Linked DNA regions of Hoeflea sp. 108. The protein of the gene in region 2 interacts with the protein of the main gene of each other region in a pairwise test. Links are inferred from orthologs where the notes say so. Each region holds a gene or a part of one and is shown on either strand. Other genes may lie near its edges.

What was found.
Region 1: the proteins of B015_RS0119260 (region 2) and B015_RS0117405 interact in binary tests that used the Escherichia coli proteins (3 or more experiments, as listed by UniProt). The link is inferred for Hoeflea sp. 108 from one-to-one orthologs.

The regions. Positions count from the first base shown.
Region 1 is NZ_KB890024.1:3,494,156-3,502,087, reverse strand. What follows is about bases 2,477-5,414. They hold B015_RS0117405 (methionine ABC transporter ATP-binding protein), read left to right. Parts: upstream 2,477-3,376; coding sequence 3,377-4,453; downstream 4,454-5,414. Other genes in these bases: B015_RS0117395 (ATP-binding protein), read right to left, coding at 5,104-5,414; B015_RS0117400 (methionine ABC transporter permease), read left to right, coding at 4,434-5,090; B015_RS0117410 (MetQ/NlpA family ABC transporter substrate-binding protein), read left to right, coding at 2,477-3,199. Outside these bases: B015_RS0117425 (YbjN domain-containing protein), read left to right, coding at 14-514; B015_RS0117420 (tRNA-binding protein), read left to right, coding at 525-884; B015_RS0117415 (glycosyltransferase family 1 protein), read right to left, coding at 1,039-2,043; more of B015_RS0117410, read left to right, coding at 2,354-2,476; more of B015_RS0117395, read right to left, coding at 5,415-6,516; B015_RS0117390 (response regulator transcription factor), read right to left, coding at 6,569-7,288; B015_RS0117385 (MarR family winged helix-turn-helix transcriptional regulator), read right to left, coding at 7,278-7,808. UniProt on the Escherichia coli protein: Part of the ABC transporter complex MetNIQ involved in methionine import. Responsible for energy coupling to the transport system. It has also been shown to be involved in formyl-L-methionine transport.
Region 2 is NZ_KB890024.1:3,879,673-3,887,666, forward strand. Bases 1,937-4,936 are described here. They hold B015_RS0119260 (Gfo/Idh/MocA family oxidoreductase), read right to left. Parts: upstream 3,938-4,936; coding sequence 2,936-3,937; downstream 1,937-2,935. Other genes in these bases: B015_RS0119255 (acyl CoA:acetate/3-ketoacid CoA transferase), read right to left, coding at 1,937-2,933; B015_RS0119265 (LacI family DNA-binding transcriptional regulator), read right to left, coding at 3,934-4,936. In the rest of the region: B015_RS0119245 (aldehyde dehydrogenase family protein), read right to left, coding at 1-551; B015_RS0119250 (enoyl-CoA hydratase/isomerase family protein), read right to left, coding at 551-1,330; more of B015_RS0119255, read right to left, coding at 1,323-1,936; more of B015_RS0119265, read right to left, coding at 4,937-4,977; B015_RS0119270 (dihydrodipicolinate synthase family protein), read left to right, coding at 5,307-6,473; B015_RS0119275 (ester cyclase), read right to left, coding at 6,478-6,972; B015_RS0119280 (gamma-aminobutyraldehyde dehydrogenase), read right to left, coding at 7,118-7,994. UniProt on the Escherichia coli protein: Hydratase involved in the degradation of sialic acids. Catalyzes the reversible conversion of the dehydrated form of N-acetylneuraminate (Neu5Ac), 2,7-anhydro-N-acetylneuraminate (2,7-AN), to Neu5Ac.

The DNA.
Region 1 (7,932 bases), 380 kb from region 2 along the record:
ACAGGAAGCATTTATGGAACTTCTCGAACTCGAGTTCTCCCGCGAGATCCACCCGGTGGATGTCATCGAGCAGGTGGCTCACAACAACGACTGGTCGTTTGAGCGGGCCGGCGACGACGAGATCTCGATTTCGGTCGTGGGCAACTGGACCGAATACCAGGTCTCCTTCTCGTGGATGGAAGACTTCGAGGCGCTGCATCTCGCCTGCGCCTTTGACATCAAGGTGCCCGAGAACCGCACGCTCGAAGTGCTGCGCCTGCTGTCGATGATCAACGAGCAGATGCTGTTCGGCCATTTCGACCTGTGGGAGAGCGAAGGCGCGATCATGTTCCGCCAGTCGCTGCTGCTCGCCGGCGGCGTCGAGCCCACCAGCCAGCAGGTCGAAGTGCTGCTGTCGTCGGCGCTCGAAGCCTGCGAGTGCTACTTCCAGGCCTTCCAGTTCGTCGTCTGGTCGGGTACGTCGGCCAAGGACGCGCTGGCCAGCGTGTTGTTCGAGACGCAGGGCAACGCCTGAGACTTCCAAGATGAGCGAGCATGGCGGGCGCAAGCCCGAGATCACCTTTGCCGACTTCGACAAGGTCGACATCCGCACCGGCACGATCGTCGAGGCCGAGCCGTATCCGGAGGCGCGCAAGCCGGCCTTCAAGCTGAAGATCGACTTCGGCCCTGAGATCGGCGTGAAGCGCTCGTCGGCGCAGATCACCAAGCACTATGCGCTGGAAGAGCTTGTCGGGCGGCAGGTGTTTGCCGTCGTCAACTTCCCGCCGCGCCAGATCGGCAAATTCATGTCGGAAGTGCTGACGCTCGGCTTCCCCGACGAGGAGGGCAACGTCGTGCTCGGCGCCATCGAGCGCAAGGTGCCTGACGGCTCGCGCCTGTTTTGAACTGTATCGATATTCAGGTGATGCCCGTCTGCAAAGGCTGATACCTGCGCTTCCGGTACTCACGTACCCAGATGTACGTTCCGTTCCGGTTCTCAGAATCCACCATTTTCGACTGGGCCTGACCTGAATCTCGATACAGTTTGGCTGTCTGGATTCATGCAGCGTAGGCGGCCCGCACATTGTCCAAAAACATCTCGGCACATGCCGCCCATGTGTAGCGCATGGCGCGCTCGCGTGCTTCGGCGCGGTCGATGTTGAGCGCGGCGAGCGCTGCTTCCCGCAGGTCGTCCGACACCACGCCGCCGATGCCGTCGCCGACGATGTCGATCGGACCCGTCACCGGATAGGCCGCGACCGGTGTGCCGCTGGCGAGCGACTCGATGATGACGTTGCCGAAGGTGTCGGTGCGGCTGGGGAAGACGAAGACGTCGGCCGAGGCGTAGATCCGGGCGAGCTCGTCGCTTGGGCGGCGTCCGAGGAAATGCGCCTTGGGGTATCTGGCGCGCAGCCGCTCGATCTCGGGGCCGTCGCCGACCAGCACCTTGCTGCCTGATAACTCGAGATCGAGGAAGGCGGGCAGGTTCTTTTCCACGGCGATGCGGCCGACGCACAAAAAGATCGGGCGTGGCAGGTCCATCTCGACCTTCTTGTCGGGATGGAAATGGTTGATGTCGACGCCGCGCGTCCATGGCCTCAGCTTGTCGAAGCCGCGCGACGCCAGGTCGTCGGCCAGCGACTGGGTCGCGACCATGCAGCCCTTGCCGGAATTGTGGAAGTTGCGCAGCAGCCCGTAGGTCCAGCTTTCCGGCAGCGGCAGGCGGGCGCTGACATATTCGGGGAAACGCGTGTGGTAGCTGGTGGTGAAGGGGCGGTTGTTGGTGAGGCAGTAGCGCCGCGCCATCATGCCGAGCGGCCCTTCGGTGACCAGGTGGATGTGGTCGGGCCGGCGCTGCTCGATGATGCGGGCGACATTGCCGGGCGTGGTCAGCGCCAGCCGGATGTCGGGATAGGTCGGCATCGGCAAAGTGCGGAAGATCTCAGGGGTGAGGAAGTCGGCCTCGGCGCCATAAGCGACAAGCGTCTCGGCGAGCCGTTCCAGCGTATGCACGACGCCATTGATCTGCGGACGCCATGCGTCGGTGACCATCAGGATGCGCACAAATCGTCTTCCCATCAGGCCGCGTCCGACGGCTTTGGAGCCTGCCGGAATCAGCGGCGGTCGCGTTCGTTGCGGCTGCCTTTGAACAGGGTTCGATGACGTGGCGATGACGACCGGTCTTCTCGCAACTGCGAAGACGAGGTTGCTTCTGCCCCGGCTGGCGTTTTCTTTGTGACGATTTTTCCCGCGACGGGGGCTGGCGTGAAAACAGGTCCTTTGCCGAAAGGGGGGCGTTTGCCGACGATTGGGGCAAGCTTCGCATGTCGCGGGGCGAGCCAATCCTCCCAACAGGCTCTCAGCGAGAATTCATATGACCGAGATCACCAAGTCGCTTTCCCTTTTCGCCACCAGCCGGCGCGGCGCCCTCGCTGCCCTGTTTGCTTCCGTCGTCACGGTTGCCGGCCTGACCGTGCCGCACCAGGCCTTCGCCGAGGACAAGACCGCCATCAAGGTGGGCATCATCAGCGGCGAGGACGAGGATGTGTGGCGCGTCGTCACCTCCGAGGCCGCCAAGCAGGGGCTGAAGATCGAGACCGTCGTGTTCAACGACTATACCCAGCCCAACGAGGCGCTGGAGCGCGGCGAGATCGACGCCAACGCCTTCCAGCACCAGCCCTATCTCGACAACCAGATCAAGTCGCAGGGCTACAAGATCACACCCGTCGGCTTCACCGGCCTGTGGCCGATCGGCCTCTATTCGAAGAAGCACGGCAAGGTCGAGGACCTGCCGGAAGCAGCCGTTGTCGGCGTGCCGAACGATCCGTCCAATGAAGGCCGCGCGCTGCGCGTGCTGGAAGGTGTCGGCCTGATCAAGCTCAAGGAAGGCACCGGCATCCTGGCGACCGTCGCCGACATCGCCGAGAATCCGAAGAAGCTCGACGTCAAGGAACTCGATGCCGGCATCGTCGGGCGTTCGGTCGACGATCTCGATGCAGCCGTGGTCAACACCGACTGGGCGCTGAAGAGCGGGCTGACGCCGGCGCAGCGCATCGCCCAGGAGGCGGTGGCCGACAATCCCTATCGCAACTTCATCGCGGTCAAGACCGGCAGCGAGAACGAGCCATGGGTGAAGAAGCTGGTGGCCGCCTACCAGAACGAGACCGTCAAGGCCGAGTTCGACCGCGTCTACAAGGGCACCGGCATCAGCGCCTACTGAGCGGCGTTTCATTTTCCGTCCATGGCGGCCCGTCCAACCGACGGGCCGCCATACGCGTTTCGGGCACGATCCCCAAAGTGGGAAGCGGTTTTCGGCAAAGATCGTGCTCAGGCAAAAATTGGAGGTCGCTCCACGTCGACATCGTCGAAGTGGAGCGGGCTCAGGGAAAGGGACTTCATGAACCAGCATGTTTCCTGGGCCGAGGCAGGCGCGGCGGAGGCGAGGGGCGGCGACGTCGTCCGCATCGTCGACCTCAAGCGCCGGTTTGGCGGGACGGCGGCCGTCGACGGCATTTCGCTGTCGGTCCGCAAGGGCGAGATCCTCGGCATCATCGGGCGCAGCGGCGCCGGCAAGTCGACGCTGATCCGCTGCCTGAACGGGCTGGAGCGGCCCGACGAAGGCCAGATCTTCGTCGAGGGGCGCGAGATCACCGGGCTTGGCGAGCGCGACCTGCAGCCGCTCAGGCGGCGGATCGGCATGATCTTCCAGCATTTCAACCTCCTGTCGGCGAAAACAGTCGAGGAAAACGTGGCGCTGCCGCTGAAGATCGAAGGCAGGCCCAAAGCTGAGCGGCTGGCGCGCGCGGCCGAACTGCTCGATCTCGTCGGGCTTGCCGACAAGGCCAGGGCCTATCCGGCGTCGCTCTCCGGCGGCCAGAAGCAGCGCGTCGGCATTGCCCGGGCGCTTGCGGCGCGGCCGGCGCTGCTGCTCTCTGATGAGGCGACCTCGGCGCTCGACCCCGAGACGACGCGTTCGATTCTGTCGCTGCTCAAGGACATCAACCAGCGGCTCGGCCTCACCATCCTGCTCATCACCCACGAGATGGAGGTGATCCGCACGGTCGCCGACCGCGTCGCTGTGATCGACGCCGGCAAGATCGTCGAGGAAGGCCAGGTCTGGTCGGTGTTCGCCGATCCACAGGCCGATGTGACCAGAAGCCTGCTCGCCGGCATTCGCCCGCAACTGCCGGAGGCGATTGCAGCGCGGCTCGGCAAGGCAGGGCGCGAGGCGATCCTGCGTGTCGACGTTGCCGGCGAGGCGGCGCGCCGGCCTCTGCTTCAGGAGCTTGCGACGGCCATTCCCGGCCGCTTCCGGCTTGTTCATGGCGGCATCGACCATATCCAGGGCGAGCCTGTGGGCACGCTGTTCGTCGGCGTGCAGACGACCGACGGGCGCGTCGCCGAAATCATCGACTTCCTGAATGCCCGGGATACCCGGGTCGAGGTGCTTGGCCATGTCTCAGACGATGTTTGACCTTTTGCTGCGGTCCCTGTGGGAGACCGTGGTCATGACCGGCGCGTCGGGCCTGATCTCGCTGGTCTTCGGCCTGCCGCTCGGGCTGGCGCTGGTCGCCACCGATCGCGGCGGCATTGCCGAGCAGCTGTGGCTGAACCGCATCCTCGGCGGCATCGTCAACGGCTTCCGCTCGGTGCCGTTCATCATCCTTCTGGTGGCGCTGATCCCGCTGACGCGGCTGATCGTCGGCACGTCGATCGGCACCTGGGCGGCGATCGTGCCGCTGTCGATCGCGGCCACGCCCTATTATGCGCGCATCGCCGAGGTGTCGCTGCGCGAGGTCGACCGCGGCCTGATCGAAGCCGTGCGCGCCATGGGCGGCGGGCGCTGGGCCATCGTGCGCGAGGTGCTGGTGCCGGAGGCGTTGCCGGGCATCGTCGCCGGCTTCACGGTGACTTTGGTGACGCTGGTCGGTGCCTCGGCCATGGCAGGCGCCATCGGCGCCGGCGGCCTGGGCGATCTCGCCATCCGCTACGGCTACCAGCGCTTCGAGACGTCGGTGATGGTGGCGGTGGTGGCGGTGCTGATCGTGCTCGTCTGTGGCATCCAGTGGATCGGCGACCGGCTGATGGCGCGGCTCGACCGTCGCGCCTGACCCCTTGCGGGCCTCAGGCCGGCACGCGGATCATCGCGCGCAGGCCGCCCAGCGGGCTGTCGCTGAGCTTGATGTCGCCGCCATGGCTGCGGGCGATGTCGCGGGCGACCGCCAGGCCGAGGCCGGTTCCGGTGGAATCGAGGTTGCGCGCCTCGTCGAGGCGGAAGAAGGGCTTGAACACCTCCTCGCGCTTTTCCTCGGGAATGCCGGGGCCGTTGTCGTCGACCATGACCACCAGCATGCCGCGGTCGTGGACGGCCTTGACCTCGACCTCCTTGGCATAGCGGAAGGCGTTGCCGACGACGTTCTGCAACAGCCGGGAGAAGGCGTTGGGGCGGACATGCACCTCGGGTTCGCCGACAAGCGTGACCTTGAGCTTGCGTTTCCGGAGCTTGGCCTCGTCGCCGATCTTGTCGAGATAGGCGCCGAGGTCGAAGCGGCCCGGATCCTCGAGCGCTTCGCCGCGGGCGAAGGCGAGGTAGGCTTCCAGCATCGACTGCATGTCGTCGATGTCCTGGCTCAGCGCCTCGCGGTCGATCTTGTTGCCCGACAGAGCTAGCTGCAGCTTGAAGCGGGTCAGGATGGTGCGCAAATCGTGGCTGACGCCGGTCAGCATGGCCGTGCGCTGGTCGATCTGGCGCTCGATGCGCTCGCGCATCTGGATGAAGGCGAAGCCGGCGCGACGGACTTCCTCGGCGCCGCGCGGGCGGAAATTGGGCGGCATCGGCCGGCCCTTGCCGAAGCTTTCGGCGGCCTCTGCCAGCTGCAGGATCGGCCTGATCTGGTTGCGCAGGAAGGGGATGGCGATGGTGAGCAGCACCAGCGACGTGCCGACCATCCACAAAAGGAAGATGTGCGTGTTCGAGGCATAGGCCTGGCTGCGGCGGACGAAGACGCGCAGCACCTTGTCGTCGAGCTGGACGCGCACCTCGACGATGTTGGAGTTGCCGACCGTGTCGAGCCAGAACGGCTTGTTGATCTGCTTCCTGATCTCGGAAGACAGCGCCTGGTCGAGGATCGAGAAGAACGGCTTCGGGCCGGGCGGGGGCAGGGGCTCGGCCGGCAGGAGGTCGATCTTCAGCGACATCCGCTCCTGGGCGATGCGGATGATCTGGGCGTAGTTGTCCTGTGCCGGAAAGGTGTCGAGCAGGTCGATGATGGCGGCGATGTCGCGCGTCACCGCCTGCGACAGGCGCACGGTGACCGTCTGCCAGTGGCGCTCCATGAAGACGAAGGCCACCACCGACTGCAGCAGGATCATCGGCGTGATGACGATGAGCAGCGAGCGGGCATAGAGCCGCTTCGGCATGTAGAGCGACACGCGGCGCCAGAAATGGTGCCAGCTGCGCGGCACGGCCGTCAGCGCACGCCAGATGCGTGTGCCGAGACTGCCTCCGCCAGGCCGTTCCATGTCTGTGGTTGCCATCCGTCCTTCCGTGCGCGGCCCCTGATGCTACATCAAGTCAGCCGCGACGATCCTATTCCACGCTCAGCCGATAGCCAATTCCGCGCACCGTCTGCAACCAGACGGGATTGGCGGGATCGCGCTCGATCTTGCGGCGGAGGCGGTTGATCTGGACGTCGATGGTGCGCTCGCCAACTTCGGAGTCCCCCGTCACCAGCTCATGGCGCGGGATGGTCTCGCCGGCGCGGGCGGCGAAGATGGCCAGGATTTCCTGCTCGCGGTCGGTGAGCTTCAGCGCTTCGCCGCCACGCTTCAGTTCGCGGCGAGCGATCTGGAAGGTGTAGGGGCCGAACACCAGCTGCTCGACCTTGGGCGTGGCCGCCGGGCCGCCGCGGCGCAGGATGTTGTTGATGCGCAGGATCAGCTCGCGCGGGTCGAAGGGCTTGGGCAGGTAGTCGTCGGCGCCGGCTTCGAGCCCGGTGATGCGGCTGTCGGTCTCCGACAGCGCCGTCAGCATCAGGATCGGCACTTCCTTGTCCTCGCGCAGCGACTTGGTCAGCTCGACGCCGGTCTCGCCCGGCATCATCACGTCGAGGATGAGCAGGTCGAAATCGAGCCCCTTGAGCTTGCGCCGGGCTTCGTCGGCATTGCCGGCCACGGTGACACGAAAGCCGTTCTCGCTGAGATACTGCTTCAGAAGGTTGCGGATGCGGGTGTCGTCGTCGACGACGAGCAGATGCGGAGCATCGTCACCCAGGGCCGCCGGATTTGCCGTCTTTTCGTTACTCTCCATGGTCCTTCCCAGGTGTGTTTCCGGGCAGATGGTCAATCTGCGCCCTCAGTTCGGGATTGACCATGGCCTTGAGGAACTTCTCGATCCAGGCACGCTCGGTCTCACCTGCGCCCTCCAGTGCCGCATGGATGCGGCGTGACTGTGGCCGAGCCAGCGCCAGCGTCAGGGTGCGGCCCTTGGGGGTGGGATAGAGCTCGCGCTGGCGACGGTCGCGCGGGCCCTGGACCTGGACGATGTAGCCGGCGTCGATCAGCTGCTTGAGGACGCGCGCAAGGCTCTGCTTGGTGATCTTCAACACGTCGAGCAGCTCGGCGACCGTCAGGCCGGGCATGCGGTTGACGAAGTGCAGCACGCGGTGATGCGCACGGCCGAAACCGTATTCCGAAAGAATCTGGTCGGGGTCCGAAGTGAAGTCGCGATAGGCGAAATACATCAGCTCGATGATCGAGAAGTCGATGCCTTCGTCTGCCGTCACGGCGGTACGGATCGGATGTGCGGCGGCGCCGCTTCGTTGGGCCATAGAAATCCTGCTCGTCAATTTATGTCAGCACTGTTGACATAAATTAGGTGCGATGGTAATTTTTGACAAGCTTTTCGCCGGATTGCGAACGAAAAGGCAAGGTACGGTGGTTTTTTCCGAAACA
Region 2 (7,994 bases):
CAGCCGGCAGCCAGCGCAAAGGGCAGTTTCTGGCTGACGATCAGGAACGGGAAATTCCATGGCGTGATGATCGACACCACGCCGATCGCCTCGCGTAGCACCACGCCCAGCGTACCGTCGCCCAGCGTGTTGTAGCTCTCGCCATGCAGGTCGCGGGCAAGTGCCGCAGCATAGCGCCAGATGTCCGAAGCGCCGCTGAGTTCGCCCTTGGCCTGCGAGATCGGCTTGCCTGACTCGATACAGTCGAGGAAAGCGAGCTCGTCGGCACGCTCGTCGATGATGTCGGCGGCGCGCAGCAGGATGCGCGAGCGCTCGGCGCCGGTCATGCGCGGCCAGTGGCCGTCGTCGAACGCCTTGCGGGCCGAGGCAATCGCCCGGTTCGCGTCGACAGCGGTCGCGGCCTGATAACGGCTCACCACCGTGCCGTGGCCGGGGCTGGCGCGCTCGATCGTCTTGGCTTCAGTGCCGGCGGTCCATTTACCGTCGATCAGCATCTTGAACTCGCGGACCTTGAATCCGTCGAGCGGCTTGGGACGCATCAGAACCGTCATCACCATTCTCCTGCAAACTTGGCGGCACGCTTCTCGCTAAAGGCGGCGAGCCCCTCCTTGAGGTCGCCGGTCTTGGCGACGAGGATAGAGCCCAGCGCCTCGACAGCGGTGCCATTGTCTTCGCCATTGGCAGTGGCGATCATCAGTTTTGCAACCTCGACTGCCGCAGGGCCCCGCGCCGCGATCCGTACCGCATAGTCGCGCGCCGCGGCCACCGCCCCGCCGGTCTCGACCACATGATCGACAAGTCCGAGGGCTACAGCCTCGTCGGCGGAAAACACCTCGCCACCGAGCGCCATGCGCCGCACCACCTGAGCACTGGTCCGCCGCACCAGCCGCTGCGTGCCCGACCAGCCCGGCACCATGCCGAGCCCGGTCTCGGGCAGACCGATCTTCACATGGCGTTCGGCGATACGGATGTCGGCTGCGATCGCCAGCTCCAGCCCGCCGCCCAGTGCATGGCCGTTAATGGCGGCGATCAGCGGCATACGCAGCGTTGCCAGCCTTTCGAACACGCGATGGCCGAAGCGCACCCAGGCATGACCGAACTCGCTGGGCGTCATGCCGCCCCAGGCCTTGATGTCGCCGCCGGCCGAAAACGCCTTGCCCTCGCCTGTGAGGATCGTGACCCGGATGTCGGCATTGGCCTCGACCTCGTCGCAAGCCTGGGACAGCGCCTTCAGCATGTCGATGTCAAATGCGTTGAGCTTGTCCGGTCGGGCCGCCGTGATGATTGCGACAGGCCCGTCGAACTCGACCCTGATACGCTGGTCAGCCATTGACGACCTCCAGCCTGCGCTCGGCCTTGCGCGGAAGTTTCAGCCCGATCGGCGCCTCTGCAAACAGAGAAGAATCCATCAGCTTGAGCTTATCCGAGACGATCAGCGGAAACTCCGACTGATCAAGGATATGCGCCTGCAGTTCCACCCCCGGCGCGATCTCGGTCAGCACGATGCCTTGAGGCGTCAGCTTCATCACGCAGCGTTCGGTGACATAGGTGATGTCCTGGCCCTGCTCGACGCCGCGCCGGCCCGAGAAGGTGACATGCTCGACCTCGTTGACCAGCTTCTTGAGCTTGCCTTCCTTGTCGATGACCAGCTTGCCGCCAGCGATATCGAGCTTGGCGCCCGCATTGAACATGCCCGAGAAGACGATCTTCTTCGCCCGGGCAGTGATGTCGACGAAACCGCCCGCTCCCGCCGTCACATGCGACCGGAAGCTGAGCTTGGAGACGTTAACCGAGCCGCTGCGGTCGATCTCGAGGAAGGACAGCAGCGAGGCGTCGAAGCCCGCGCCCTGGAAATAGGTGAACTGGTAGGGCGACGGCATGAAGGCGTCGGCGTTCGACGCACAGCCGAAGGCAAAGTCGAGCAGCGGCACGCCGCCAACAGCCCCCTGCTCGATCACCCAGGTGACCTCGCCATGCAGCCCCTCTTCCAGCAGGATGCGCGGCACGTTGGCCGATATGCCGAAGCCGAGATTGACCGCGCTGCCCGCCTCCAGCTCCTGCGCCACGCGGCGCGCGATCACCTTCTGGATGTTGAACTCGGGCACGCGGAAACTGTCGAGCGGCCGCATGATCTCACCCGAGATCGCCGGGTCGTAGGCCGTCTGCGTCGTTTGCTTCTGCTCTGGGTCGACGACGATGTAGTCGACCAGCATGCCCGGCACGCGCACGTCATGCGGTCGCAGCGAGCCGTCCTTGGTGATGCGCTTCACCTGGGCAATGACGATGCCGCCATTGTTGCGGGCGGCCAGCGCCTGGTCGAGCCCGCCGAGATAGGCGCCCTCATGCTCGTAGGTCAGGTTGCCGCGCTCGTCCGCCGTCGTCGCCCGGATGATCGCCACCTGAGGCTTGATCGCGGGGAAGAACAGCCAGTCCTCGCCCTCGAAGCTGACCTTCCTGACCAACGGTTCGGCCGCGGCACGCGCATTCATGGCGCAGCCCTGCCGCTCGGGATCGACGAAGGTATCGAGCCCGACCTTGGTCATCACGCCCGGCCGCTTGGCCGCTGCCTCGCGATGCATGTCGAACATGATGCCCGAGGGAACATTGTAGGCCGCCACCTCCTCATTGCCGATCATCTGCCAGATCAGCGGCGGCTCGGCGCTCGACGGCCCCGACGGATAGGAGCCGCCGATGATCTTCTTGAGCAGGCCCTTCTTCGCAATGTAGTCGACACCCTTGATGCCGCTCATGTCGCCGGCGGCAATGGGGTGCAGGGTGGTCAGGTCGCGCGGATGTCCCGTCGCGTCGAAGCGCTCGCCGATCGCCCTCAGCATCAGATCGGGACAGCCGAGCCCGCTCGACGACGACACCGAGACGACGGCACCGTCGGAGATCAATGCAGCAGCCTGGGCTGCGGTGATGTGCTTGCCCATGGTCAGAGCCTCGCCTCGATGGCAACTGCCTTGCCGGTCGCGGCCGACTTGACCACTGCAAGCCCTGTCGCCAGCGACCACACGCCATCCTCGCCCGTCGCCGACGGTTTGCCCTTGCCTGATATGGCGTCGTGGAACGACTGCAAACCCGCCTCGTAGAGATTGCGCTGGTCGAGCTTGAGTTCCTGCTCGCCCTCAGCGTTGCGCAGCACGACGGAACCGACCGGCTTCTGGGTCATGACGTTGCGCGCGATGAGCGAACCCTCGGTGCCATGTACCTCGAAACCCGTCTCTGCAAACCTGGTGGTGAACGCATCGTGGAACTGGGCGATCACGCCCGACTTGAAGCGCAGCACACCCATCACGGCGTCTTCCAGCCCCGCCTGTCCCATGCCGCCAGTCTGGCTGAAGGCCACGGCCTCCACCGGATCGTCATTGAGCACGAAGCGCAAAGTGTCGGCGTCATGCACAGTGATGTCGAGGATCACACCACCACCGGCCTGCGGCTTGTCGAGCCGCCAGCCCTGCAGATGCGGCGGCAGGTAGACGGCGTGGAACACCCGCGCCGCCAGCGGCTTGCCGATACGGCCCGCAGCGATCGCATCGCGCATCGCCCGGTGGCTCGCCGCATTGCGCAGATGGTGGTTGGTCGCAAAAACGACGCCAGCGTCACGCGCGGCCTTCACCATTGCCAGTGCATCGTCGAGCGTCAGCGCCAGCGGCTTCTCGCACAGCACATGCTTGCCGGCCCTGGCCGCTGCAATCGCCTGCTCCAGATGCAGTTCGTTGGTGGTCGAAATGTAGACGGCATCGACACCGGCATCGCCGACGATGTCGTCCAGCGACGTCACCGACTTCGCGATACCGTTCGCCTGGGCATAGGCCCGGCCGCGTTCGGCATTGGTGCTCATGACAGACACGACCTCGCCGCCGGTCGCACGGATCGCGCCGATGACCCATTCCCTGGCGATGGTGCTCGCCCCGATCAGACCCCAGCGCGTCATGCCGTCATCGCCTCTCGCTTTGTCCGCCGTGCCGCGCCGCAGCTTTCGCGCACCACCAGCCGCACCGAAGCGACCAGCGCCTCTGGCTCGAAATCACCCGAATTGATCTGCTTGAGCAGCAACTGTGCTGCCCGCCGGCCCATGCCCTGCGGATCGACCGAAACCGTGGTCAGCGCCGGCACCGCCGTTTTTGCCTCGATCACGTCGTCGAAGCCGATGACGCCGAAATCGACGCCCGGTTCGATGCGGGCGCTGCGCAGCCCGTCGCAGGCACCGAAGGCTACCGCATCATTGAAGCAGAGCGCCGCCGTCGGCCGGTCGGCCATAGACAACAGCCGCTCGACCGCCGCCACACCGCCTGCGCGCGACGGCGCCGAGCTGATCACCAGCTCGTCCGAGGCATCCAGTCCCGCCTCCACCAGCGCGTCGCGAAAACCGCGCATGCGTTCGTCGAATACGGCCGTGTCGTTGAAGCCGCCAAGGAAGGCGATGCGCCGATGACCCAGCTCGATCAGGTGGCGCACGGCCGCCGCCGCCCCTGCATGCCCGTCCGACACGACGGAGGATACCTTGAGCCCCGGCACGTTGCGCGCCACCAGCACCACGGGAATGCCGCTGTCGACCAGCGGCCTGAGATCGGCTGACGTCGTCCCTCGCGCCGGCGACAGGATCAGCCCGGCCATGCCATGCTCGCGCATCGAGGCGATCACCTCGGCCTGGCGGTCGGGATTCTCGGCTGAATTGGCCATGAACTGGATATAGCCGGCCGACTGCACCACCATGTCCATGCCAACGGCCAGCTCAGCAAAGAAGCTGTTGGTCAGGTCGTTGACGACGATGCCGACGATCTTGGATTTCGACTGGCGCAGATTGGCAGCACTTCGGTTGTAGACATAACCGAGTTCGCGAATGACAGCGCCCACCTTGGCGCGGGTCGCCTCGTTGACCAGCGAACTGCCTTGCAGCACCAGCGACACGGTCGACTTCGACACGCCGGCAGCGCGCGCAACATCGACAACTGTCACCTTCGACTGCTTCAACGCCATCCTCCCAGAAGGGCTCGTAAGCGGGCATCTCCGGCCCGTTTTGCGAGTCCAATAATTGGAACGTTCCAAATTGTCAAGCAAGCAAGACGGCGGGGGCAGCCATTTCCAGGCGACCTGCCAGAGAGAAAACCCAGCGAGCCTGGTGCCAGAATTGTGTACAATTGACATATTCAAACGATTTACTACGTTTTCAGGCGCTTTCAGCAGCGCGCAGGCACAACTCTTGGACCATCCGGAGCCGCTCACTCGCTGATCGGCCAAAAACCAACTTGAAATTTGGAACGTTCTAAATTACGAGATGCAGCCGATCAGGGGAGGAACCCATGGCCAGGCAGGTGAAACTTCCACAGGCGGACCGGACCGTCGAGACCTACGCCCTGTCAGGCACGCCGACAGATAGGCCGGCAACGCGCCCCACATTCAGCCGCATCGCCTATGCCGCGGCCCATGTCGTCTCCGACCCGTGGGCGGATGCCACGCCCTGGAACAGCCCTGTCATCGACTGGGATGCCACCATGGCTTTCAGACATCATCTCTGGTCGCTCGGTTTCCGCATCGCCGAGGCGATGGACACTTCGCAGCGCGGCATGGGGCTCGACTGGGCCGGGGCGCAGGAGCTGATCCGCCGTTCGCTGGCCGAAGCGCGCACGGTAGCGGGCGCCGACCTCGCCTGCGGCGCCGGCACCGATCAACTCGACAAGCGCGACGCCCGCACGCTTGACGACGTGATCTCGGCCTATGAGGAGCAACTCGGCTTCATCGAAAAGCACGGTGGTCGCGCCATCATGATGGCGAGCCGCGCACTCGCCCATGTCGCCCAATCCCGCGACGACTATCGCAAGGTTTATGGCCGCATTCTCGGCCAGGCCAAGGACAAGGTCGTACTGCATTGGCTGGGCGACATGTTCGATCCCGAGTTGAGAGGCTACTGGGGTGGCGAGCGTTTCGAGGACACACTGGAGACGGTGCTTTCGATCATCGCCGACCACAAGGACAAGGTCGAAGGCATCAAGATCTCGCTGCTCGACCAGGCCTATGAGGTTGAACTGCGCCACCGGCTGCCCCAGGACGTGATCTGCTTCACCGGCGACGACTTCAACTATGCCGCCCTGATCGAAGGCGACGGCACGCGCCACAGCCATGCCTTGCTTGGCATCTTCGACGCCGTCGCCCCGCAAGCCTCCAAGGCGCTGTCAGCCCTGGCCAGCAACGATCTCGCCACCTTCCGCAGCACAATCGAGCCGACGGTGCCGCTGTCGCGAAAAATCTTCGAGGCGCCGACGCAATACTACAAGGCCGGCGTCGTCTTCCTCGCCTGGCTCAACGGCCACCAGAGCCATTTCACCATGCCGGCAGGCATGCAGTCCGCCCGTGGTGCCCTGCACTACGCCGACATTTTCCGCCTCGCCGACCAGGCCAACGTTCTGGACAAGCCGAACCTGGCCGTCGAGCGCATGGCGGCGCTGATGACGCAGTACGGCTTCGCCTGACCGGCTACATCAGCCCGAGCTGCTTGTAGAAACCGAGCGCGTCGTAATAGTCGCTCTGGCTGGCGATCTTGCCGTCCTTGATCGAGAACATCGAAGCCCCGGTGAAAGAGAACTTCTTGCCGGTGGCCTTGGTGCCGTCGGCCCAGTCACCGGTGTTGGTGCCGGAAAACTCCCATTCGAACGACACACGGTCATCCTGCACCACGGGGTTGCCCTTCATCTGCCAGACGGCGTCGGGCACGGCTTTGAGGAAATTGTCGATGACGCCCGCCTTGGCGGCGTCCTTGCCTTCGACCGGTTTGCCGACCGAAGCGTCGTAATAGACGACGTTGTCGGCAAAATGCTCGGCCGCCTTGGCCGAGTCGTGCGCATTCCACGCGGCGAGATAGGCCCCGACGACGGCCTGCGGCGTGTCCTGCGCCAACGCCGGGCCGATGGCCGGGACCGTGGCGATCAATGCAGCAAAGGTTGCGGATGCGAGAAACTGACGGCGATGCATGCCTTTTCCTCCCTTTTTCCTTCTCCCCGTTCACGGGGAGAAGGTGGCCCGAAGGGCCGGTTGAGGGGCAGCGTTTCGATCTATCGGCTTGGCTCAGCCCCTCATCTGCCTACCGGCATCTTCTCCGTAAACGGGGAGAAGAGATCTACCCATGCGCGATCATCACGTGGCGCACGGCGGTATAGTCCTCCAGCGCGTAGACCGACATGTCCTTGCCGTAGCCGGACTGCTTGAGGCCGCCATGTGGCATCTCGTTGGTCAGCATGAAGTGGGTATTGATCCAGGTGCAGCCATATTGCAGCCGCGCCGCCGTCGACATGCCGCGCGAGATGTCCTTGGTCCACACCGAAGACGCCAGGCCGTAGTCGCTGTCATTGGCCCAGTTGACCGCCTCGTCGACGTCGGAGAAGCGCGTCACCGACACCACCGGGCCGAACACTTCACGGCGCACGATCTCGTCCTCCTGCAGCGCACCGGCAACGACCGTCGGCTGGTAATAGAAGCCACCGCCCTCGCCCGGTTTGCCGCCTGTCGTGATCTCGATGTGCTTGAGTTCCGAAGCGCGCTCGACGAAGGAGGCGACGCGGTCCCGCTGGCGCCTTGAGATGAGCGGCCCGATCTCGTTTTCGGTGTCGTCGGCCTGGCCGAAGCGAATGGTCGACACCGCCGACGACAGGTCGGCGACAAGCTTGTCGTAGACCTTCTTGCCGGCATAGATGCGGCAGGCTGCCGTGCAGTCCTGGCCGGCATTGTAGTAGCCGAAGGCGCGCAGGCCACTGACCACGGCGTCGATGTCGGCATCGTCGAAGACGATGACCGGCGCCTTACCGCCGAGTTCGAGATGTGTGCGCTTGACCGACTTTGCCGCCGCTTGCAGCACCTTCTTGCCGGTGGCGACGTCGCCGGTGATCGAGATCATGCTGACCGCCTGATGGTTGATCAGCGTGTTGCCGACGCTCTCGCCACGGCCGAGCACGACATTGACCACGCCCTCCGGCAACACATCGGCGAGGATCTTTGCC